Regions from separate parts of the Streptomyces sp. NPDC042002 genome, predicted to be linked through region 3. Evidence: riboswitches for the same ligand, from Rfam matches in the RefSeq annotation. Region 3 holds a riboswitch; each other region holds the start of a gene.
The links. A riboswitch is a leader RNA that binds a small molecule or an ion and turns the genes downstream of it on or off. The one in region 3 is predicted to bind S-adenosylmethionine.

Region 1 (6,003 bases), on a different contig from region 3:
GGCCGGCCAGACCCGCATTCTCCTCCCGGTCCAGCGGCATGATCTGCACGTCCACGGTTCGCTTGTGGCCGACGAGGCGCAGCTGCTCCAACTGTCCGCGCAGCACTTGGCGCCCACCGATCGGTCTCTTGAGGACCGACTCGTCGATGACGAAGGTGGCGAGTGGCGTGGGACATCGCGCGAAGAACCCCTGACGAGCCAGCCGCCCCGACACTCGTTCGTCGACGGTCGCGTCATCCAGCGGGGGCCGCATCATGCGAAAGACCGCCCGCGCGTACTTCTCCGTCTGCAACAGACCTGGCACCGCCTGGTTCGCGTACACGTGGAGTTCAACCGCCTCCGCCTCCAAGCGGGCCGCGTCGCGGAAGAACGCCGGGAACTGCGCCCGCGCGACCTCCTCCTTCATCTCCCGCAAGACGCCGCCCGCGTCCAGCAGTTCGTCCGCCACGTCGATGAAGCGAGCAGGCGGCACCCGCCTCCCTTGCTCGAACGCCGCGATCGTGGACGCCGAGTACCCGGTCCCCGCCCCGACCTCAGCGCGCTCCAGAGCGGCCCGCAGCCGGAACCGCTTCAGCTGCCGCCCGAAGACCCGGATGATGCCCGACCCCGGTTCCGGCGGGCCCGGAGCCTCAGTGCCGTGGTCCGAGCCCCCGTCCGCAGCCGCGGTTCCGCCCGACTCCCGTACCGGTTCACTCACTCGCCCGCTCACCTCCGCCCGCCCCTGGTACCGACCAGCGCCAACGCCAGGAAGCGCACGCTCACCACGTCGGTGAACCCCGAAGGTTCACCCGGACAAGTGCGCACCGTCGGTGCGTGCGGATCATGCGTGCGGAAGGCCCGTCCCAGCCGTCGCAAGTGATCAGCAGCATCGGGGCGAGTGGGGAAGGCACCGTCGCCGCAGGGGGATGCGCTGTTGGCAGTGGAGGCGGAAACAAGGTCCCCCGCTGGGCCTCCGGGGCCGGGCCATCAGTAGTCCCAGTTGGCAAGAAGCACGTGGCAACGCGACCAGTCGACGGTCCAGTCGCCCTCAACCGTGAAGCCCGCCTCGCGCACCTGTTCCGTCACCCGATCCACGAGACTCCGCAGCGCTTCCGGAGTGTCACGGACCTGGGTCTCGCCGCCAGGCCCCCAGGCGGGCGCGGAGTACATCACGTGCTGTTCCGACCCGCGCGTCCTGATGACCTTGACGGTGTGGGCGTCCTCGTTCTGAAGGAACACGTAGTAGCTGCCGTCGTCCGGTTCCTCGTCCGAATCGGCACTGGAGGAATCGGAATCGGTTTCGTCTCTTGCGCTCAGGGGCCGTGCGACATCGCTGTGGCAGGACAACCACCAGAGCTGCCACGGCCCGTCCGTGGTCCATCTCTCCCTGTCCGGTCTCGCCTGGGCGACATCGATGAGGGTGATGAGCCCGTGGAGCGAGCGCCGGTCGAAGCCGCCGGGAAGCACGTCACTCAGGTCGTAGATCGAATCCTCCGCCATCCCTTCGGCGAAGTCGTCGACAACCTCCAGGACGCAGTCATCGTTCTCGTCGCCCTCGTCGTCCTGGTTCTCCACCTTCGCGTACTGCCTTTTGCCGGCCTCGTGGCCCCAGCAGAGGCCAGGCATACCGCCATGCGCGCAGGTGCACGTGTCCGTCCCCTCCGCGTCCTCGGTGGTCTCCTCGGGTTCCGCGCCTTCCTCGACTTCCGGAGACCCCGGGTCCGGCTCCTCGCGCCGTTCATCGAAGAGGTCACCGGTCCCCGGCGAACCGAGGCCGTTCGCCTCGGCCGTGTGGAACAGCGTGCAAGCGGCGGCGAGTTCGATGACCTGCACACCCGCGCGGCGAGGCTCGGGCTCGGGGGAAACGGACATGTTCGGGCAGCCTTCCGGAGTCGTAGGACCCCGGTAGCACACTGTCCGCACCCCGGTGATCTGCGGTTTCCCACGCACCGCGCATGGCGATCGGCCGTGTCCCCGGAGCATCCGCGACGGACGGAATGCCGTCCAGCGAGCCGGGACTTGACACTGGAACTCTTGACCGAGCGGGGAAACTGACACCCGTGACGGGCCTTGGCAAGATGATCCGAAACCCCTTGCTCCGGGACCGGAATCGTGACATCTTGCGGCTCGGTCGACCCGGCCGAGTGCGACCGGGGAAGCCACCGGTCGGCCGACTCGCACATCGCGTGAGTGCCCTTCCGGGCGACATCGTGCCCCCATGTCCATGGGGGCAGGCACCGATCTCCCTGCACGGCGTGTAAGGGGGTCCTTCGTTCCACAGGAGGCCCTTGTGCACGCGACCGACGTACCCGGTGCGCCCCAGAACTGGGAGCTCTACCGTCACGCTGTCGTGGACATCCGTTTCCACGACAGGACCGTCCGGGTCGAGCCGCGTTCGCCGGGCACGGCTGAGGGCCCCTTCCCGGAACCGGCCGGCGGCACCGCCCTTCATGTGATCACGGCCTGGAATCCCTTTGGCCGTACCGCCTCCGCCGAGTACAACGCCCGTGCTCACGGCCTGCTGCTCGGCGAGCTCGCCCGGCAGGGGCTCACCTGGTGGCCGGCGGCAGGAGGCGACGCGCGCGGCACGCACGTCGAGGAGAGTGTCGCCGTCGCGGGCATGAGTGACTGCGCGGCACGCGAACTGGGGCGGCGCTTCGGTCAGGACGCGATCTTCACCTGGACTCCCGACGCATGGCGTGTATCGGTGTGCGAGGGCGACACCGCCGCCGTGAGTGGGTGGGCGGCGTTCACCAGCACCGGCCGGACGCCATGGCTTCCCTCGACCGACGACACCGGCAAGGGTTGCCGGGACGCCTCGTTGGACCGTCGCCTCGAAGACCGCTGACGCGCACGAACACCGGCGTACGACAGGAGCGATGACGATGGGCATGTATCCCATGCGGACGCCGGACCGCTGTCCCCACTGCGGCAGGACTCTCGCCGGCCCACCCGCCGAACGGGTCACGGCCGACGGCTTCCCGGCGGAGGTGACCTACGAGACCGACCCCCTGTGCGGCGCGCGCTGGCACGTGTGGGACAAGACGTCTCCACTGCGCCGGCTGGCCCGCCCGTACGTGGACGCCACGGACTGACATCGCGACGCCCGTGGCATCCGAGGGACCGCGCCGGGCACCGGTCGGTGCCGGTCTCCGCCCGGCGCGGGAGGGGCCGCCGACCCGCCCCGTCGGCGGCCCCTCCCGTACCTGCTCAGCGCTGGGCCTCGTACGTGTTCAGCCCCGGACGACGGTGATGTCCTGTTCCCGGATCGCGTGGACCGAGGGCAGGGGGAGGCCGGTGGCGCTGATGTCGAACACCGTGGCCTCGACGTGCGCCGGTCCCGGGACGAGGGTTTTGGGCGCGCTCTCCTCCGAGTTGCTCCAGCGGTGCTCCGCGCCGTCGCAGACCGCCGAGGAGCCGCCGATGGGGTGGCTGGCCCAGGGATCGCCCTGGGACACCGTGGAGGACACGAACACGGGCCCGGCGGCGCCCGTGCAGCGGTAGGTGCCGGAGAGGGTGATGGTGCCGTCGGCGGCGACCGTGCCGGTGTGGTCGACGGTCACCTCGTCGGACGGGGCGGTCCGGGTGGTGTCGTACGGGGCGGACACGGCGACGGCGGACGGGGCGAGGAGCAGGAGCAGCGCGGCACCGGCGGCCGTGCCGACGGCCTGGCGAAATGACATGGAGTACCTCCTGGAGCGGGGGCCTGGAAGGGGCGCTCAACAGGTACCGGTCCGAGGCCCCGAAGGCGGTGATCATCACCCCTTTGGTGGCGAGTTGGCACCGTCCGTCTTGGGGGCGTCCGAGAGTTGTCCTCGTGTTGTCACGCTTCACGACCGGCTGTTCCGGTGAGTTCGCCGCGCGCGCATGGTCTAGGTATGCGAGGGCGACGACAACGCCGCCGACACTCTTCGCATCCCACGTGGAGGTGCACCATGTGCTCACACCGGTCTTCGTGCCCGTCCGTGGACGCCGCCGCCCCGCACATCGTTTCGGCCCACCCCGAGCAGGGCTGGAACCTCCTGTGCAACGGCGCGATCGTCTTCGACGACAGCGGCGAACTGCTCCCCGACGGCAGCGTGATCGCACCACACCGGGTGTTCGCCGGCCAGTTGGCCGTCGCGGCCTGATCTCCGCCCGTTCCGCTCTCTCCGCTACCTCGCGGCCCTACGCCAGCACGGCGAAGCCGTCGAGTTCGACCAGTGCCTGTTCGTCCCACAGGCGCGTGGCGCCGATGACGGCCATCGCGGGGTAGTCGCGGCCCGCCAACCGGCGCCAGATGCGGCCGAGTTCGGGAGCGTGGACGCGGTAGTCGGCGACGTCCGTGGCGTAGACCGTGACCCGGGCGAGGTCCGCCGGTTCGCCGCCCGCCGCCCGCAGCGCGGTCAGCAGATTGACCAGCGCCCGTTCGAACTGGAGGGGCAGGGTCTCCCCCACCACCTTCCCGTCCGCGTCGAGCGCGGTCTGTCCGGCCAGGAAGACGACACGGGAGCCGGTGGCGACGACGGCGTGGGCGAACCCGGTCGGCGGGGAGAGCTCGGGCGGATTGACGCGCTCGGCGGTCATGCGGACCCCGTTCCCTGTGCTCGGCGGACGGTCATGCGGACCCCGTTCCCTGTGTCTGCTCGACGGTCATGCGGACCCCGTTTCCCGTGTCCGCCCGGCCGCTTCCGGGCTCTGTGCGGCAGCCGTCCGGTACAACTCCTTGGCGATGACCGCCCGTTGGACCTCGCTGGCCCCCTCGTAGATACGCGGCGCGCGCACCTCGCGGTAGAGGTGTTCGAGGAGATGGCCGCGGCGCAGGGCGCGGGCGCCGTGCAACTGGACGGCCGCGTCGACGACGTACTGGGCCGTCTCGGTCGCGAGCAGTTTCGCCATCGCCGCCCGCCGGGGAACGTCCGATGCCCCCTCGTCGTACGCCGCCGCGGCCGCGTACACCATCAGGCGGGCCGCCTCGGTGCGCAGCGCCATCTCGGCGACCCGGTGGGCCACGGTCTGCAGGTCCTTCAGCGGGCCGCCGAACGCCTCGCGTCGTGCCGTGTGCGCGAGGGTCGCGTCCAGCGCGGCCTGCGCCATGCCGACGGCGAAGGCGCCCACGCTCGGCCGGAACAGGTTGAGGGTGTTCATGGCGACCCGGAAGCCATGGCCGGGTTCGCCGAGGACGTCGTCCGCCGTGACGGGTACGGCGTCGAAGGCGAGGGCGCCGATGGGGTGCGGGGAGAGCATGTCGAGCGGGGTGCCGGTGAGGCCGGGGCGGTCGGCGGGGACGAGGAAGGCGGTGACTCCGCGGGCTCCGGCGTCGGGCGCGGTCCGCGCGAAGACGGTGTAGAAGTCGGCCTCGGGGGCGTTGGAGATCCAGCACTTCTCGCCGGTGAGCCGCCAGCCGCCGGTGCCGTCCGCGTCCGCCCGGAGCGCCAGCGCGGCGGCGTCCGAGCCCGCGCCGGGCTCGCTCAGCGCGAAGGCCGCCACGGCGCCGCCGTCCGCGACCCTGGGCAGCCAGCGCTCGCGCTGGGCCGCGGTGCCGTACGCGTGCACCGGATGGGCGCCGAGCCCCTGGAGGGCCAGTGCCGTCTCGGCCTCGGTGCAGACCTGGGCCAGGGACTCGCGCATCAGGCAGAGGTCGAGAGCGCCGGAGGTGAACAGGCGGGAGAGCAGGCCGAGTCGGCCGAGTTCGGCGACGAGCGGGCGGTTGACGTGGCCCGCCTCGCCCTTGTCGGCCAGTGGGCGCAGGTGTTCAGCCGCCAGGGTGCGCAGCTCGGCACACCAGGCGATCTGCCCCGGATCAAGCGAGAATGCGGTCATTGCCCGTCCCCTCTCCCCGTCGGACGCCACCCACGTTATCGCGAACCGTTGACTGTCGTCACCAACACGATACGCTCCTTGTGCGAGCCCACCACGACGCCCACCAAGGCAAGGGGGCGAACCTCCATGGACCCTGTGGATCCCGCGGATCAAGCGGATCCCGCGGACACCTTGGGGCCGGCACCCTCGGCCCACGTCGACACCTTCGCGCGCGACCATCTC
Region 2 (6,003 bases), on a different contig from region 3:
CCCATGGGCAGCCACCCCGAATCCAAGGACTTCTCGCCGGCCCCGGTGACCCCCGCCGGGCGCGACGCTCTGGAGGCGATCCTCACCCGCCCCACCCGCACGGTCGTCGCACTCGACTTCGACGGAACCCTCGCCCCCATCGTCGCCGACCCCGACCGGGCCCGCGCGCACCCCGGCGCGGTCCCCGCCCTCGCGGCGCTCGCCCCCAAGGTCGCCTCCGTCGCCGTGGTCACCGGCCGCCCGGCCGGTGTGGCCGTGCGCCACGGCGACTTCGCGGGCGTCCCCGGCCTTGAGCACCTCGTCGTCCTCGGCCACTACGGCGCCGAGCGCTGGGACGCGGTGAGCGGCACGGTCACCGCCCCCGCCCCGCACCCCGGGGTGGCCGCCGTCCGCGCCGAACTGCCGGGGTTCCTCGACCGGATCGGCGCCTGGCAGGGCACCTGGATCGAGGAGAAGGGCCGTGCGGTCGCCGTGCACACGCGCCGCGCCGAGGACCCGCAGGCCGCCTTCGAGGCGCTCCGGGAGCCGCTGGCCGAACTGGCCGGCCGGCACGGCCTGATCGTCGAGCCGGGCCGCATGGTCCTGGAGCTGCGCCCGCCCGGCATGGACAAGGGCGTCGCCCTCATGGAGTACATCCGGGAGATCGGCGCCGAGGCCGTCCTGTACGCCGGTGACGACCTGGGCGACCTGCCGGCCTTCGCCGCCGTCGACAAGCTCCGCTCCGACGGGGTCCCCGGACTCCTGGTGTGCAGCGGCAGCTCCGAGGTCGGCGAACTCGCCGAACGGGCCGACCTGGTGGTCGACGGCCCCGCCGGAGTCGTCCACCTGCTCGCCGCCCTCGCGGCCCGGCTGGCCTGAGACAACCGGACCGGGACAACCGGGCTGAGAGGACCGGCTGGGACAACCTGGCTGGAACAAGGGTGCTGTCGGACGGTGGGTGACGGGCCGCCGGTCAGGCCTCCAGCTCGCGCAGCTGGTCCAGGAACCACTGGGCCGGGGGCAGCGCGGTGGCCGCGGCGGCCAGCCGCTTGGTGCGCTCGGCCCGTTCGCCCGGCTGCATGGTCAGTGCCTCGTGCAGCGCCCGTGCCGTACCGATCACGTCGTACGGGTTCACGGAGATCGCGTCCTCGCCCAGCTCCTCGTACGCCCCGGCCTCCCGCGAGAGCACCAGCACGCAGCCCTCGTCGGAGACGACCGGGACCTCCTTGGCGACGAGGTTCATGCCGTCCCTGATGGGGTTGACGAGGGCGACGTCCGCCAGCCGGTACGCGGCGAGCGAGCGCGCGAAGTCGTCCTTGACGTGCAGCACCACCGGGGTCCAACCCGGCGTTCCGTAGCGGGAGTTGATCTCGTCGGCGACGCGCTGCACCTCGGCCGTGTAGTCCCGGTACACCGCGAGGTCCTGCCGCGAGGGGTAGGCGAACGCCACGTGGACGACCCGCTCGCGCCACTCCGGGTGCTCGTCGAGGAGCTGCCGGTACGCCAGCATCCCCCGCACGATGTTCTTGGACAGCTCGGTCCGGTCGACGCGTACGACGGTCCTGCGGCCCTCGCCGATCTCCTCGCGCAGCGCGGCCATCCGCTCCTCGACGTCCGCCCGGTGCGAGCGCTCGCGCAGGAACTCGGCGTCCGCGCCGAGGCCGTGCACACCGACGCGGGTCCGGCGGGGCGGGCCGCCGTCCAGGTGCTCGACCGCCGGCGGCGCGTCCGAGGGCGAGGTCACGCGGTAGCGCCCGGGGTCGATCTCGCCCGCGCAGCGCATGAAGGCCGTCGCCCACCGCCAGGTCAGGAACGCCAGCCGGTCGGCGCCGAGCATGCCGTCCAGCAGTTCCGCGCGGATGTCGTCGGGGAGCATCCGGAAGTAGTCCTCGGGCGCCCACGGCGTGTGGGAGAAGTGGCCGATGCGCAGGTCGGGGCGCAGCTCGCGGAGCATCCCCGGCACCAGGCACAGGTGGTAGTCCTGGACCAGCACGGAGGCGCCGTCGGCGGCCTCCTCGGCCAGCGCCTCGGCGAAGGCGCGGTTGTAGGTCCGGTACGACGCCCACTGGCGCCGGAACTTCGCGTCGAAGACCGGCTCCAGCGGGGTCTGGTACAGCATGTGGTGGACGAACCACAGCACGGAGTTGGCGATGCCGTTGTACGCGTCGGCGTGCACCTCGGCGTCGATCGCCAGCATCCGTACGCCGTCCTCGCCGACTCCGCGCGCGACGGCCTCCCGGTCGCCGTCGCCGAGGGCGGAGCACACCCACAGGGCGCCCGCGTCCGGCCCGATCGCCGAGAGTCCCGAGACGAGGCCGCCACCGCCGCGCCGGGCGTGCAGCGAACCGTCCTCCCGTACCTCGTAGGTGATCGGGCCGCGGTTGGACGCGACCAGAATCCGGTGGGCACCGTGCGTTGAAGCCATGCCTCGAAACCTAGCCCCGTCTCGAAACGCTCAAACGTTCACTTCGGCCGTATGCGGTCGCGGCCGGCCGGTCCTGCCTACGCGGCCTTGCGCCGCTGGTACTCGGAGATTTCGGTCATCGGGGGCCTTTCCTCCGTGTCGACCGAGTACGTGCGCGGCTGGAAACCGTCCCGGCCGCGCACGAACTGGGTGAGGGCGGGGCGGATCAGATGGCCGCGCGCCAGCCGGAGCTGGGCGGTGCGGTAGATCGCGGCGGCCATCCGGCCGAGCGCCTGGCCGTCCTGGTGGCGGTGTTTGCGCACCCCGACGTCGACCTGGGCGAGGGCGTCCAGGCCCACCAGGTGCAGGGCGTCGACGAGCATGCCCAGTTCGACGCCGTAGCCGACGGGGAACGGGAGCTGTTCGAGCAGCGAGCGGCGGGCCGCGTACTCACCGCCGAGCGGCTGGACGAAGCCCGCGAGCTGCGGCCAGTGCATGTTCAGCAGGGGGCGGGCCATCAGCTCGGTGACCCGGCCGCCCTGGCCGGTGGCGCCGCCCAGCGGACGGTCGTACATGGCCTTGACCAGGTCGACGCCGGGATCGGTGAGCAGCGGGCCCACGATCCCGGAGACGAAGTCGGACGAGAACTCCTTGAGGTCCGCGTCGATGAAACAGACGATGTCCCCGCTCGTCACGAGCAGCGACCTCCACAGCACCTCGCCCTTGCCGGGCACGGCGGGGATCCGGGGGAGGATGTCGTCGCGGTGCACGACACGCGCGCCCGCGGCGGCGGCGACCGCGGAGGTGCGGTCCGTGGAGCCCGAGTCGACGACGACGATCTCGTCGACGAGGGGCACCTGCTGCATGAGGTCGTGGCGGATGATCGCGACGATCTCGCCGACCGTCTCCTCCTCGTTGAGCGCGGGCAGTACGACACTGACCGTCGACCCGGTGACGCGTTTGGCGGCCATGAGCCGGTGGAGGGGGCGGTCGGTCACGGACCAGGAGCGTGTGCTCAGCCAGCTTTCGACTTCTTTCAGCACGGTCTGCGGCTCCTCACTGTCTGATCACACGCTCTCATCGGCGTGCCCGCTGCGGCCAGCGGCAGATCGATTGCCGTCGTCTCGCGGTTCGGACGACTATCTCAACTGTCCTGGCCTTCGGTTACAGTCTTGAACAACGCGGATGACCATCGCATGTCCTGGATCGTCGGCATGTATCGCGTTCAACAGTTCAACAATCAAATACCGCTCATCCAGAGGGGCAGAGGGATACGGCCCGATGAAGCCCCGGCAACCCTCCAGCCGGTCTCGTACCGATCGATGTCGATCGCGTCGCGAGGCTCCCGGCTCGGGAAGGTGCCAAATCCGTCTCACGGCGAAGTGCGTCGTGAGGAAGATGAGGAAAGGGCCTCGCCTCCATGGCTGCGCAGACAGATGCAAGTACCACGAACTCCGCCGAAGCGGTGGACCTCGGCCCGGCCGCGGCGCTTTCCTGCCGCGAGTGCGGACACCGCGTCCCGCTCGGCCCGGTCTTCGCCTGCGAGGAGTGTTTCGGCCCGCTGGAGATCGCCTACGACTTCTCGGCCTACGAGACCGAAGAGCTCCGTAAGCGCATCGAAGCGGGACCCGCGAACATCTGGCGCTACGCGCCCCTCCTGCCCGTCCCCGCGGACGTGGCGGACAAGCCGAACATCAACCCGGGCTGGACCAAGCTCGTGCAGGCCGACAACCTGGCCCGCGAGCTGGGTGTCGACGCCGGGAAGCTCTTCGTCAAGGACGACTCCGGCAACCCGACGCACTCCTTCAAGGACCGCGTCGTCGCCCAGGCCATCGAAGCGGCCCGCGCCTTCGGCTTCACCACCCTCTCCTGCTCCTCCACCGGCAACCTCGCCGGCGCCGTGGGCGCCGCGGCGGCCCGCGCCGGCTTCCGCTCCTGCGTGTTCATCCCGCACGACCTGGAGCAGGGCAAGGTCGTCATGGCCGCGGTCTACGGCGGCGAACTCGTCGGCATCCAGGGCAACTACGACGACGTGAACCGTTTCTGCTCCGAGCTGATCGGCGACCCGGCCGGCGAGGGCTGGGGCTTCGTCAACGTCAACCTGCGGCCGTACTACGCCGAGGGCTCCAAGACGCTGGCGTACGAGATCTGCGAGCAGCTCGGCTGGAAGCTGCCGGACCAGCTCGTCGTGCCGATCGCCTCCGGCTCCCAGCTCACGAAGATCGACAAGGGTCTCCAGGAGCTGATCAAGCTCGGGCTCGTCGAGGACAGGCCGTACAAGATCTTCGGCGCCCAGGCCGAGGGCTGCTCCCCGGTGTCCGTCGCCTACAAGGCAGGACACGACGTCGTCCGGCCGCAGAAGCCGGACACCATCGCCAAGTCGCTCGCCATCGGCAACCCCGCGGACGGGCCGTACGTGCTCGACATCGCGCGGCGCACCGGCGGTGCGGTGGAGGACGTGAACGACGAGCAGATCGTCGACGCGATCAAGCTGCTCGCGCGCACCGAGGGCATCTTCGCGGAGACGGCCGGCGGGGTGACCGTCGGCGTCACGCGCAAGCTGATCGAGAGCGGTCTCCTCGACCCGACCCTGACCACGGTCGTGCTGAACACCGGCGACGGCCTCAAGACCCTGGACGCGGTGGCCTCGGACACCGGGCTGACCGCGACCATCCGCCCGAACCTCGACTCCTTCCGAGAGGCTGGCCTCGCATCATGAGCGTCAACGTCCGCATCCCCACCATCCTGCGCACCTACACCGGTGGCGCCGCCGAGGTGACGGCCGAGGGCACGAACCTCGCCGAGGTCATCACCGACCTGGAGAAGAACCACACGGGCATCGCCGCGCGCGTTCTGGACGACCAGGGCAAGCTGCGCCGCTTCGTCAACGTGTACGTCAACGACGACGACGTGCGGTTCGAGCAGGGTCTGGAGACGGCGACCCCGGACGGTGTGGGCGTCTCGATCATTCCGGCCGTCGCCGGAGGCTGACCGTTACCCCGTTTCGTTACCCTCGGTAATGCCGGACACGCAGAGTTCATCGAATTGCCCCCTCCGTGAGAGAAACGGAGGGGGCAATTCTGTATGGTTGAGGGCGCTACAGTTGGGGAAGCGACTTCGCTTTCGATGTTGGTTTCATGCCGGACGCATATGAGTACCCGTTCGGCGGCCGACAAGAAGTAGCCAAACTGCCTCCCCTTTATGGGTTGTTTATGGCATTTACGGGGCCCGACTTGCCCTGAATCCTTGCGGGTTCTCCGCATGTCATTGATCAGCCATGCCCAGAATTCTCGTCCGATTGACCTGTTGCAGAGGGCAGTTGGACAGATACATTCAGCCGCGGTCGACGCGTTCCGGCGCACACCCCCAACCGTTTGGGGGGTGAGGTCTGACCCGGATCCGCGAAGTGCGGATCTGTGCAAGGGCCAGTAATAGGGGAGTTAGGCATGGCTCAGGGCACCGTCAAGTGGTTCAACGCGGAGAAGGGGTACGGCTTCATCGCGGTCGACGGTGGTGCGGACGTCTTCGTGCACTACAGCGCGATTCAGATGGACGGCTACCGCACCCTTGAAGAGGGTCAGCGAGTGGAGTTCGAGATCTCGCAGGGCCAGAAGGGTCCG
Region 3 (6,003 bases):
CAAGCAGGGCGCCAAGGAATCGGTGCTCGGCCGCCGCAAGCTGATCCGCAACACGATGTTCGGCGCGCTGGCCCTGTTCCCGCTCTCCGGCGTCATGCTGCTGCGCGACCTCGGCCCGCTGCCCGGCACGAAGCTGCGCCACACGCTGTGGTCCAAGGGCAAGCTCCTCGTCAACATGAACACGAACGAGCCGCTGCGTCCCTCGGACGTGGCCGTCGGTTCGCTCACCTTCGCCAAGCCCGAGGGCCTGGAGGTGCACGACGAGGACTTCCAGACGGAGATCGCCAAGGCGGCCCTGATGATCATCCGGCTCCAGCCGGAGAACATCAAGGACAAGCAGGAACTCGAGTGGTCCTACCAGGGCATCGTGGCCTACTCGAAGATCTGCACCCACGTCGGCTGCCCGATCTCCCTGTACGAGCAGCAGACGCACCACGCGCTCTGCCCGTGCCACCAGTCCACCTTCGACCTCTCCGACGGCGCCCGAGTCATCTTCGGCCCGGCCGGTCACGCCCTGCCGCAGCTGCGCATCGGTGTGAACGCTGAGGGTTACCTCGAGGCGCTCAGCGACTTCGAGGAGCCCGTCGGTCCTGCATTCTGGGAGCGCGGATGAGCACTACCACCACCTCCGACTCGCGCTCCTCGCGCGAGAAGGCGCCCGCCGGTGAGCGGGTCGCCGACTGGGCCGACGGCCGTCTGGGGATCTACTCCCTGGCCAAGTCCAACATGCGCAAGATCTTCCCCGACCACTGGTCGTTCATGCTGGGTGAGATCTGCCTCTACAGCTTCATCATCATCATCCTCACGGGTGTGTACCTGACCCTGTTCTTCCACCCGTCGATGAACGAGGTGGAGTACCACGGCAGTTACATCCCGCTGCAGGGCCAGCTGATGTCCGAGGCGTTCAACTCGACCATGCACATCTCCTTCGATGTGCGCGGTGGTCTGCTGATCCGGCAGATCCACCACTGGGCGGCGCTGATCTTCCTCGCCGGCATGTTCGTGCACATGATGCGCGTGTTCTTCACGGGTGCGTTCCGCAAGCCCCGTGAGGTCAACTGGGTCTTCGGATTCCTGCTGTTCGTCCTCGGCATGTTCACCGGCTTCACCGGTTACTCGCTCCCGGACGACCTGCTCTCCGGCACCGGTGTCCGCTTCATGGAAGGCGCGGTCCTGTCCGTGCCGATCGTGGGCACGTACCTGTCGTTCTTCCTGTTCGGCGGCCAGTTCCCGGGCGGCGACTTCGTGGCCCGCTTCTACTCGGTGCACGTGCTGCTGCTGCCGGGGATCATGCTCGGCCTCGTGGTGGGCCACCTGATCCTGGTCTTCTACCACAAGCACACGCAGTTCGCGGGTCCCGGCAAGACGAACAACAACGTCGTCGGCATGCCGCTGCTGCCGGTCTACATGGCCAAGGCCGGAGGCTTCTTCTTCCTGGTCTTCGGTGTCATCGCGGCCATCGCGGCGATCGCCTCGATCAACCCGATCTGGGCGATGGGTCCGTACCGTCCGGACATGGTGTCCACGGGCGCCCAGCCCGACTGGTACATGGGCTTCTCCGAAGGCCTCATCCGTGTCATGCCGGGCTGGGAGATCAACCTCTGGGGCCACACGCTCGTCCTGGGCGTGTTCATCCCGCTGGTGATCTTCCCGCTGGTCCTGGTCGCGATCGCGGTCTACCCGTTCATCGAGTCCTGGGTCACCGGCGACAAGCGCGAGCACCACATCCTGGACCGCCCGCGCAACGTCCCGACCCGGACCGCGTTCGGTGCCGCCTGGATCAGCTGGTACTTCGTGCTGCTCGTCGGCGGCGGCAACGACATCTGGGCCACGCACTTCCACCTGGCGATCAACTCGATCACCTGGTTCGTGCGGATCGCCTTCTTCGTCGTGCCGGTGCTCACCTTCATCGCCACCAAGCGGGTCTGCCTCGGCCTCCAGCGCCGGGACCGGGACAAGGTGCTGCACGGCCGCGAGTCGGGCATCATCAAGCGCCTGCCGCACGGTGAGTTCATCGAGGTCCACGAGCCGCTCAGCCAGGACGCGCTGCACACGCTCACCGCGCACGACCAGTACAAGCCGGCCGAGATCGGCCCGACGGTCGACGAGAACGGTGTCGAGCGCAAGGTCTCGGGCGCGAAGAAGCTGCGCGCCAAGATGAGCCAGGGCTTCTACGGGGAGGACAACCAGATCCCCAAGCCCACCGTCGAGGAGTACAAGGAGATCACGAGCGGCCACGGCCACCACTGATCCCCTGATCCCCGGCTGTTCGCCATGGCAGGAGCCCCGTCCACGCAACGGACGGGGCTCTTTGCCGTCTCCCGGGCTGGATAGGGTGGACTCACCCCGTGGTGCGGGGTGATCCACCCCGCGTCACCTACGACCGCGTCACCGACCACCGCGTGACCTACGAACCCAGGAGCGACCATGAGCGCTGTGAACCCCGCTGGAGGCGACACCGCGGCGGGCCGTTCCTGGCCGGCGGTACTGAACGGCCTGCTCGAGGGCCGCGACCAGAGCGCGGACGACACGGCCTGGGCGATGGACCGCATCATGCGCGGCGAGGCGACCGACGCGCAGATCGCCGGGTTCGTGGTGGCCCTGCGGGCCAAGGGCGAGACCGTCCAGGAGATCACCGGACTCGTCCGGGCGATGTACGAGCACGCCAATGTGATCGAGGTGCCCGGACACACCGTCGACATCGTCGGAACGGGCGGCGACGGCGCGAAGACCGTCAACATCTCCACGATGTCCTCGATCGTGGTGGCCGGCACCGGCGCCAAGGTCGTCAAGCACGGCAACCGGGCCGCGTCCTCGGCGTCCGGCTCGTCGGACGTCCTGGAGAAGCTCGGCGTCAATCTCCAGCTCACGGTGAAGCGGGTCGCCGAGGTCGCCGAGGAAGCCGGGATCACCTTCTGCTTCGCGGTGAAGTTCCACCCGGCGCTGCGTCATGTGGCGGCGGCGCGCGGCCAGTTGGGCATCCGGACGACCTTCAACGTGCTCGGCCCGCTGACGAACCCGGCGCGGGTGAAGGCCCAGGCGGTCGGGGTCGCCGACCCCCGTATGGCGCCGATCGTGGCGGGCGTGTTCGCCGAGCGCGGCAACTCCTCGCTGGTCTTCCGCGGCGACGACGGACTCGACGAACTGACCACCACCGCGGGCTCCCACGTCTGGGTGGTCCGCGACGGCGTGGTCACCGAGGAGTGCTTCGACCCGCGTGACGTCGGGCTCGACATCGTCCCGGTGGAGGCCCTGCGCGGCGCCGACGCCTCGTACAACGCGGAGGTCGCCCGGCGTGTGCTGGACGGCGAGCGGGGGCCCGTACGGGACGCGGTCCTGCTGAACTCGGCGGCGGCCCTGGTGGCCCTGTCGCCGACCGGCGCGCCGCTCGCGGACCAGCTCCGCGCCGGAATGGAGAAGGCGGCCGAGGCGATCGACTCCGGCGCCGCCAGGCGCACCCTGGACCGCTGGGTGGCCGCCAGCAACGCCTGATCCACCGGTGACACGGAGGAAACGGAGCAAGGCGCGGTCCACGATCCGGACCGCGTCTTGCGCTGGGAAGATCCTCTGGCAAGATGCTGTACCAGGTCATGAGTGACAGCCATCAGGCCCCGGCCGGCTGTCCGGCAACCCTCCGTCCGTGGCGGGGTGCCCCGGGTGAAGACCAGGTCGTAGGCAGCGAGGCCTACGGCAAGCGCGGACCCCTCCCGCCCTCCGGGCGGACGCAACCAGGGGTCCTGGTCGTTCGAGGGAGCCTTCTGTGAGCAAGCGAATGCGATAGGGCGTAGAGCCCCGCCCCCGCACACCCTTTTCACCTTTCCCGCGCTGAGCGCTGCCTCCCGGCGGCCGGCTCGCGCGGTGATCCCGCCTGCCTCTCACAGGAGCTCGCCATGTCTGTCTCCACCGTTGCCGCCGACCAGTCTGTTTGTGCCCCTCTGGCCGTTCTGGGCCGGGATGTCACCGTCCCGCTCGTCACCGGCGGCGAGGTCACCTACGCGGCCCTCGACTACGCCGCCAGCGCGCCCGCCCTCCAGCGGGTGTGGGACGACGTGGCCGCGTACGCCCCGTACTACGGCAGCGTCCACCGGGGCGCCGGCTACCTCTCGCAGCTGTCCACCGACCTCTTCGAGAACGCCCGCAGGACCGTCGAGGAGTTCCTCGACTGCCGCGCCGACGACCAGGTGGTCTTCACCCGCTCCACCACCGACTCGCTCAACCTGCTCGCCGCCGCGCTCCCGGCCGACTGCCAGGTCTTCGTCTTCGAGACCGAGCACCACGCCTCGCTGCTGCCCTGGCGCGACGCCCGGGTGACCTACCTGAACGCACCGCGCACCCCGGGCGAGGCCGTCGACACCCTGGAGCGCGCCCTCGCCGCCCGCACTGTGTCCATTGAAGGGGGCTACGGGCCGGCCCTGGTCTGCGTCACCGGCGCCTCGAACGTCACCGGGGAGCTGTGGCCGGTGCGTGAACTGGCCGCAGCCGCGCACGCCCACGGCGCCCGCATCGTCCTCGACGCCGCGCAGCTCGCCCCGCACCACCCGGTGTCGGTCCAGGACCTCGACGTCGACTGGGTCGCCTTCTCCGGGCACAAGCTGTACGCGCCCTTCGGCTCCGGTGTCCTCGCGGGCCGCTCCGACTGGCTGCTCGCCGCCGAGCCCTACCTCGCGGGCGGCGGCGCCAGCCGCAAGGTCACCCGGCGTACGGACGGCGGCGTGGACGTGGAGTGGCACGACAGCGCCGCCCGGCACGAGGCCGGCTCGCCGAACGTCATCGGCGCCTACTCGATCGCGTCGGCCTGCAAGGCGCTCACCGACGAGGGCTTCGACAAGCTCGTCGCCCGTGAGCAGCACCTGATCCGTACCGTCCGCGCGGGCCTCGCCGAGGTCCCCGAGGTCCGGGTCCTGTCCCTCTTCGGTGACGACGCCCCGCGGGTCGGCGTCATCTCCTTCGTCGTCGAGGGCTGGAACAGCTCGCACTTCGCGGCCGCGCTCTCCGCCGAGTACGGCATCGGCGTCCGCGACGGCCTCTTCTGCGCCCACCCGCTGGTCCGCACGCTGCTCGGCAGCGACCCCGGGACCCAGGGGGAGTGCGGCGCCCCCGAGGCGGCCCCCGGGGAGAAGTCCCTCAACGCCATCCGCGTCAGCTTCGGGGCCGGTACCCCCGACGAGCACGTGGAGCGGTTCGTCCGCGCGGTGCGCGAGCTGGTCAGGGACGGCGCCCGCTGGCAGTACCGCACCGAGGGCGGCCGCTGCGTCCCGGCGGTCTGACGCCCGAAGCCGTTCCGCCCGGAGGCGGTGTTCCGTCGGTCAGGAGTCGAGGCCGATCGCGAACGCCGCCTCCAGGTCGTGCTGGGAGTACGTACGGAACGCCACGTGCGTGTCCGTCGCCTCGACGCCCGGGATCTTGCTGATCTTGCCGGGGATGACGTCCGCGAGGTCGTCGTGGGCCTTGACCCGGACCATCGCGATCAGGTCGTAGGTGCCGGTGACGGAGAAGACCTCGCTGACGCTCTCCAGCGACGCGATCGACTCGGCGATCTCGGGGATCCGGTCCACGCTGGTCTTGATGAGGACGATCGCGGTGATCACGGCTGGTTCTCTCCCTAGGGGGCCGCTGCTGGGGATCTCACCCTACTCGCGGTCCACCTGACCCGGCCGTTCGGCCGGGGGCCCCGGGAGCAGCCCCGGAGCGGGCGCGACGGCCGTACGGTGACGGAACCGCGCCCACGCGTAGACGAAGCCCAGGGAGAAGCCCACGAGGTGGGCCAGATAGGCGACCCCGGGGCCCGAGGCGCTGCGGCCCGCCGCCAGCCACTGCAGGGTGAACCAGAACGGCAGCACCACCCAGGCCGGGAACCGCAGCGGCAGGAAGAACAGGAACGGGAAGAGACTGGTCACCCGGGCCTTGGGGAACAGGTACAGGAACGCGCCCAGCACCGCCGAGATCGCTCCGGAGGCCCCGACCAGGGACTGCTGCGAGCCGGCGTTGGCGGCGGCGTAGCCG

Region 1: linked by a shared signal. The riboswitch ahead of ACZ6KY_RS12705 (hypothetical protein) and the one ahead of ACZ6KY_RS00645 (aminotransferase class V-fold PLP-dependent enzyme) in region 3 are both predicted to bind S-adenosylmethionine.
Region 2: linked by a shared signal. The riboswitch ahead of thrC (threonine synthase) and the one ahead of ACZ6KY_RS00645 (aminotransferase class V-fold PLP-dependent enzyme) in region 3 are both predicted to bind S-adenosylmethionine.

The regions. Positions count from the first base shown of each region.
Region 1 is NZ_JBVJCT010000006.1:253,012-259,014, reverse strand. It holds gene ACZ6KY_RS12710 (helix-turn-helix domain-containing protein) at 1-697, opposite strand, end outside; gene ACZ6KY_RS12705 (hypothetical protein) at 967-1,851, opposite strand; SAM riboswitch class IV at 1,909-2,019, opposite strand; gene ACZ6KY_RS12700 (DUF3293 domain-containing protein) at 2,270-2,827, shown strand; gene ACZ6KY_RS12695 (hypothetical protein) at 2,865-3,074, shown strand; gene ACZ6KY_RS12690 (DUF6299 family protein) at 3,213-3,662, opposite strand; gene ACZ6KY_RS12685 (DUF5999 family protein) at 3,915-4,109, shown strand; gene ACZ6KY_RS12680 (RidA family protein) at 4,147-4,545, opposite strand; gene ACZ6KY_RS12675 (acyl-CoA dehydrogenase family protein) at 4,612-5,781, opposite strand; gene ACZ6KY_RS12670 (AMP-binding protein) at 5,908-6,003, shown strand, end outside.
Region 2 is NZ_JBVJCT010000016.1:179,185-185,187, forward strand. It holds gene otsB (trehalose-phosphatase) at 4-858, shown strand; gene ACZ6KY_RS24100 (alpha,alpha-trehalose-phosphate synthase (UDP-forming)) at 953-2,404, opposite strand; gene ACZ6KY_RS24105 (glucosyl-3-phosphoglycerate synthase) at 2,482-3,426, opposite strand; SAM riboswitch class I at 3,632-3,788, shown strand; gene thrC (threonine synthase) at 3,804-5,102, shown strand; gene ACZ6KY_RS24115 (MoaD/ThiS family protein) at 5,099-5,374, shown strand; gene ACZ6KY_RS24120 (cold-shock protein) at 5,830-6,003, shown strand, end outside.
Region 3 is NZ_JBVJCT010000001.1:151,889-157,891, forward strand. It holds gene qcrA (cytochrome bc1 complex Rieske iron-sulfur subunit) at 1-613, shown strand, start outside; gene qcrB (cytochrome bc1 complex cytochrome b subunit) at 610-2,250, shown strand; gene trpD (anthranilate phosphoribosyltransferase) at 2,428-3,492, shown strand; SAM riboswitch class IV at 3,587-3,703, shown strand; gene ACZ6KY_RS00645 (aminotransferase class V-fold PLP-dependent enzyme) at 3,891-5,267, shown strand; gene ACZ6KY_RS00650 (Lrp/AsnC family transcriptional regulator) at 5,307-5,588, opposite strand; gene ACZ6KY_RS00655 (rhomboid family intramembrane serine protease) at 5,631-6,003, opposite strand, start outside.